Regions from separate parts of the Streptococcus sp. HMSC056C01 genome, predicted to be linked through region 1. Evidence: predicted binding sites of a transcription regulator. Region 1 holds the regulator's gene; the other holds the start of a gene.
The links. Region 1 encodes CtsR, which represses protease genes until heat stress. Its sites were predicted from a motif close to TTGGTCAAAAAAGGTCAAANA; they were not measured.
Positions count from the first base shown of each region.

Region 2: a site for CtsR is predicted at 1,720-1,740, ahead of HMPREF2795_RS01405 (ATP-dependent Clp protease ATP-binding subunit). Genes of this name have one in related genera too.

Region 1 covers NZ_KV804199.1:10,539-13,747, forward strand. The annotation lists gene HMPREF2795_RS04970 (ABC transporter substrate-binding protein) at 1-499, shown strand, start outside; gene HMPREF2795_RS04975 (ABC transporter ATP-binding protein) at 499-1,227, shown strand; gene HMPREF2795_RS04980 (CtsR family transcriptional regulator) at 1,343-1,801, shown strand; gene HMPREF2795_RS04985 (ATP-dependent Clp protease ATP-binding subunit) at 1,808-3,209, shown strand, end outside.
Region 2 covers NZ_KV804182.1:63,949-67,157, reverse strand. The annotation lists gene HMPREF2795_RS01405 (ATP-dependent Clp protease ATP-binding subunit) at 1-1,679, opposite strand, end outside; gene HMPREF2795_RS01400 (DUF1797 family protein) at 2,076-2,306, opposite strand; gene HMPREF2795_RS01395 (amino acid ABC transporter permease) at 2,503-3,186, shown strand; gene HMPREF2795_RS01390 (amino acid ABC transporter ATP-binding protein) at 3,186-3,209, shown strand, end outside.

The DNA of each region.
Region 1 (3,209 bases):
AAAAGTACCAAACAACGACTCGAACTCGATCACACCGATTGCCAATGGCGTTTTTGACTCTGCTTGGATTTATTATGGTTGGGATGGAATCCTTGCCAAATCGCAAGGTGTGGATGCCAACTTTATGTATTTGAAAGACTACGTCAAAGAGTTTGACTACTACTCACCAGTTATCATCGCTAACAATGACTATCTGAAAGACAACAAAGAAGAAGCTCGTAAAGTCATCCAAGCTATTAAAAAAGGTTACCAATACGCTATGGATCACCCAGAAGAAGCGGCTGATATCTTGATCAAGAATGCACCTGAGTTAAAGGATAAACGTGACTTTGTCATCGAATCTCAGAAATACTTATCAAAAGAGTATGCTAGCGACAAGGAAAAATGGGGACAGTTTGATGCTGACCGCTGGAATGCCTTCTACAAATGGGATAAAGAAAATGGTATCCTCAAGGAAGATTTGACTGATAAAGGATTTACTAACGAATTTGTAAAATAATGACAGAAATTAGACTAGAACACGTAAGCTATGCCTACGATGATGAAAAGATTTTAGAGGACATTAACCTACAAGTGACTTCAGGTGAAGTGGTCTCTATCCTAGGCCCCAGTGGTGTAGGAAAGACTACCCTCTTTAACCTGATTGCAGGCATTTTAGAAGTCCAGTCTGGACGAATCATTCTTGACGAGGAGGAAAATCCCAAGGGGCGCGTGAGCTATATGCTACAAAAGGATCTACTTTTGGAACACAAGACCGTTCTTGGTAATATCATTTTGCCCCTCTTGATTCAAAAGGTGGACAAGGCAGAAGCCATTGCCAAAGCAGATGAAATTCTTGCTACCTTTCAGTTGACGGCTGTAAGGGATAAGTACCCTCATGAACTCAGTGGTGGGATGCGCCAGCGTGTTGCTTTACTCCGTACCTACCTTTTCGGGCATAAGCTCTTTCTTCTAGACGAGGCCTTTAGCGCTTTGGATGAGATGACTAAGATGGAACTTCACGCTTGGTATTTGGAGATTCACAAACAGCTAGGGTTGACGACGCTCATCATCACGCATAGTATCGAGGAAGCCCTCAATCTTAGTGACCGTATCTATATCTTGAAAAATAGGCCTGGACAGATTGTTTCTGAAGTCAAACTTAATTGGTCTGAAGCTGAAGACAAGGAAGTTCAAAAAATTGCTTATAAACGCCAAATCTTAGCGGAATTGGGATTAAATAATTAGAAAGACAGGGAGTTGGTGAGGATTGTTCATTACCAGCCCCTTTTTCTTTTAAAAAATCGAAAAATTCGGTATAATAGTCAAAGATAGTCAAGGTTTAAAGAGAGGTGGGTTTGTTATGAGACTTAAAAATACATCAGATCATATTGAGGCCTACATCAAGGCAATTTTAGATCAATCTGGTATTGTGGAGTTGCAACGGAGTCAGTTGGCAGATACTTTCCAGGTTGTTCCTAGTCAAATTAACTATGTGATTAAGACTCGATTTACTGAAAGCAGAGGTTATTTAGTTGAAAGTAAGCGAGGAGGTGGAGGTTATATTCGCATTGGTCGAATTGAATTCTCTAACCATCATGATATGCTTCGAGATCTACTGTATTCGGTAGGTGAAGAAGTTAGCCTAGCTATCTTTGAAGATGTTTTAAGACTCTTGTTTGAGCAGGATTTGGTGACTCGTCAGGAGATGAATCTATTATTAGCGATGGCGACAGACCGAGTTTTAGGCGATGATGCCAATCTTATCCGTGCCAATATGCTCCGTCAGTTATTACAAGAGGTAGATAGAAAAGGAAAATAGAACTAAATGAAATATTCAAAAGCATTGAGAGAATGTATAGAAAGTGCCTTTCTGGTCGCAAGTCATTTTGGGGCAGAATACCTAGAGTCATGGCACCTATTGATTGCTATGGCCAATCATGGTTACAGTGTGGCTGGGGCGACTTTAAACGAATTTCCCTATGAGATTGATCGTCTGGAGGAAGTTGCTGTAGAGCTGACTGAAACAAAGTATAGCGATAAGGAACATTATCAGGAGCTGCCTTTTTCACACCGGTTGAAGGTATTGTTGTTGGAAGCAGAGCACGTTGCTTCTGTCGTACATGCCAAGGTATTGGGAACAGAGCATGTTCTTTATGCTATCTTACATGATGGCAATGCCTTAGCTACTCGCATTTTAGAAAAAGCGGGATTTTCTTACGAAGATCAGAAGGATCAGGTCAAGATTGCTGGACTTCGTCGAAGTCTTGAAGCGCGTGCTGGTTGGACTAGAGAAGATTTGAAGGCCCTTCGCCAGCGTCATCGTACGGTAGCGGATAAGCAAAATTCCATGGCTAATATGATGGGTATGCCTCAGACACCAAGTGGAGGTTTGGAAGATTATACGCATGACCTTACGGAGCAAGCTCGTTCGGGTAAATTGGAACCAGTCATCGGGCGCGACCAAGAAATCTCTCGTATGATTCAAATCTTGAGCCGTAAGACAAAAAATAATCCAGTCCTAGTTGGAGATGCAGGTGTCGGTAAAACAGCTCTAGCACTTGGTCTTGCTCAACGTATTGCCAACGGGGATGTACCTGATGAAATGGCTAAGATGCGAGTTTTAGAACTTGATTTGATGAATGTGGTTGCGGGAACTCGTTTCCGTGGTGACTTTGAAGAACGTATGAACAATATCATCAAAGATATTGAGGAAGATGGAAAGGTCATCCTCTTTATCGATGAGCTTCATACCATTATGGGGTCGGGAAGTGGGATTGATTCGACCTTGGATGCGGCCAATATCTTGAAACCTGCCTTGGCACGTGGAACTCTGAGAACTGTCGGTGCGACCACTCAGGAAGAGTATCAAAAGCACATCGAAAAAGATGCAGCCCTTTCTCGTCGCTTTGCAAAAGTGATGATTGAAGAGCCAAGTTTAGCAGATAGTATGGCTATTTTGCAGGGCTTGAAAGCAACTTACGAGAAACACCACCATGTCCAAATTACAGACGATGCAGTAGAAACAGCTGTCAAAATGGCACATCGTTATTTGACGAGTCGTCATTTGCCAGACTCAGCAATCGATCTTTTGGATGAAGCAGCTGCAACAGTGCAAAATAAATCGAAACACGCTAAACAAGATGAGTCAGGTTTAACACCAGCTGATAAGGCCTTGATGGATGGTAAATGGAAGCAAGCTGCTCAACTCATTGCAAAAGAACAGGAAG
Region 2 (3,209 bases), on a different contig from region 1:
TCATCCAAGAGGATTAGTGAGTAGGGGTTACGACGAACTTTTTCAGTCAATTGACCTGCTTCATCATAGCCTACGTATCCTGGAGGGGCACCAACGAGTTTAGCCACGCTGTGTTTTTCCATGTATTCACTCATGTCAAAGCGAATCATGCTGTCAGCAGAACCAAAGAGTTCGATGGCCAGCTGTTTAGAAAGTTCTGTTTTACCGACACCGGTAGGACCAACAAAAAGGAAGCTACCGATTGGACGGTTTGGAGTACCGAGTCCAACACGGTTACGACGGATAGCCTTAGCGATCTTATCAACTGCATCATCTTGACCAATAACATGAGCCTTGAGGTCATCTGCTAGGTTGATGAGTTGAGATTGTTCTTTTTCTTTCAAATCACCAACTGGAATATTAGTTTTTTGTTCGATGATGTGTTCAATCGTCTTTTCGCTGATGATTGGGGTATCCTGATCCGTTACCTTGGTCTTTTGCATTTCCTTATATTTGGCAATCTGGTCACGGAAGTAGGCTGCTTTTTCAAAATCTTCATCGCGGGTTGCTTGTGCCTTGAGATTTTCTGCTTCGATTAAGCGTTGGTCGATGACCTTAGGATCTACAAAATTCAAGGTTAAGTTCATTTTTGAACCAGCTTCATCTAGAAGGTCAATGGCCTTGTCTGGCAAGAAACGATCTTGGATGTAGCGGTTAGAAAGGGTAGCGGCCGCTTCGATAGCGCCGTCAGTATAATGAACGTGGTGGTAATCTTCGTATTTCTTTTGGATACCTTTCAGGATAATAATGGTTTCTTCAACGGTTGGTTCATCAACTTTGACAGGTTGCATACGACGTTCAAGGGCAGCATCTTTTTCGATGATGCGATATTCATTGAGGGTAGTAGCACCAACCAGTTGGAGTTCGCCACGAGCAAGAGCTGGTTTTAGGATATTTCCTGCATCCATATTCCCTTCTCCTGCTGAACCAGCACCGACAATTTCATGAATTTCGTCAATGAAGAGAATAACATCCTCGCGCTCACGAATTTCTTCCATGAGTTTTTGCATGCGCTCTTCAAACTGACCTCGGATACCTGTTCCTTGAACAAGGCTAACGACATCTAAGCGGATGACTTCTTTGCCTTGAAGCTTATGGGGAACATCACCGTCAACAATTTTCTGAGCTAAACCTTCGACAACAGCTGTCTTACCAACACCGGGCTCACCGATGAGGACAGGGTTGTTTTTTGTTCTGCGGTTGAGGATTTCAATGACACGGATAATCTCTTCGTCACGGCCAATTACAGGGTCAATATTTCCACGACGGGCAATCTCAGTGACATTGATACCATATTCATCCAAGAGTCCTTTTTCCTGGATTGGTGGTGGGGTTTGGGCAGAACCACGATTTTGGGAACCATAACCCCCATTTCCACCGTATCCACCCCCTGACTGAGTTGGGGGGATATTGTTGTTATTAGAAGAAGGTCTAAAGTTGTTGAGATCGTTAAAGAAGTCTCCAAAGGGATCAAAATCACGGTTGTTTAAATCTGTAATGCCCTTGAACAAGCTATTGTTAGGATCTGTTTTGATAATTTTGTAGCAATTCTGGCAAAGGTCGATTTGCTTTTGTTGCCCATTGAGATTGGTATAAAGATGAATCGTTGAGTCATTGATTTTACAGTTTTGACAGAGCATACCGCCACCTCATTTCTTTCTTAGTCTTGACTAAATCTAAAAGGTCAAAAATAGTCAAACAAGTATATAATTTAATTATATCATGATTATTGGGCAATTCAAGTAAAAAGATTGGATACTAGCACTATAAATAGTAGAGCGCTAATCTGGAGAATATTTTGATAGCAAGAAAAAAATCCTATTTGTCATACAAAAAGGATTCTCGTTGGTGAAAGGCGGTGGGACAGAAATCGATAGACAAAGTCTCGATTTCGTAGTCCCAGCCCCGCGAAGATGATTAGGAGTTTTGGGAGTCTAAAAGACGAACGAAAAGTCCAATCAGCTACCGCGTCAAAGTTTGATTGCTAATAAAAAGTGAGGTCGGGATCTTTTGTCCCAACCTCTGTATATCTATTATTAGTATAGAAGTTCGTAAATTTCCATCGCAATCAAGTCGATGCTGTCAAAAGTATATGTTTCACGCGCTTCAACATCACGAAGTGTAAAGATTGGGCCATTTTCTTCATCATGGTTAAAAGCAACTTCAGCTACAACAACTCCCTCGCGCTCAAAGTTACGTTTTAAGTTACCACCATCTTTTGTCATTGCTTCTAGGCGGTTGATGATTCTAACCAAATGTGATTCCATTTTGATTCTCCTCCATTTCTTATCGTTACTATTTTACCATAAAGAGTATCCACTTGACTAGAAAAAACTAAGATTTCTCACTATTTCTGTTTTCTTTGAAATTTTATTGAAAATAAAAGGAAAAAGATTGCATTTTTATTCAAAACATGTTATACTCATACAAGTTTTAAGTTAGAAATTAGAAAGTAGTGGATTTATGAATTTTTCTTTTTTACCTAAATATCTGCCATATTTTAACTATGGTGCTCTTGTAACAGTCTTGATCTCTGTTTTGGTTGTCTTTTTGGGGACAATTTTAGGGGTAGTCTTGGCTTTTGCTCAACGTTCTAAAATAAAGCCCATAGCTTGGCTTGCCAATGTTTATATTTGGATTTTCCGTGGAACACCTATGATGGTTCAGATCATGATTGCTTTTGCTCTTATGCATATCAATGCCCCGACTATTCAAATTGGAGTTTTGGGAGTTGATTTTTCACGTTTGATTCCAGGGATTATCATTATTTCTATGAATAGTGGTGCCTATGTATCAGAAACAGTTCGTGCTGGTATCAATGCAGTACCTAAAGGACAATTAGAGGCGGCTTACTCTCTAGGGATTCGTCCTAAAAATGCCATGCGCTATGTCATCTTGCCACAGGCTATCAAGAATATCTTGCCAGCCTTGGGGAATGAGTTTATTACCATTATCAAGGATAGTTCACTCTTGTCAGCAATCGGTGTTATGGAATTGTGGAATGGAGCTACTACGGTGTCAACAACCACCTACTTGCCTTTAACTCCACTTTTATTTGCAGCCTTTTACTACTTGATTATGACCTCTATCTTGACACTAGCCTTGAAAGCTTTTGAAAATCGTATGGGACAAGGAGAGAAAAAATAATGACTGAAACGCTTATAAAAATT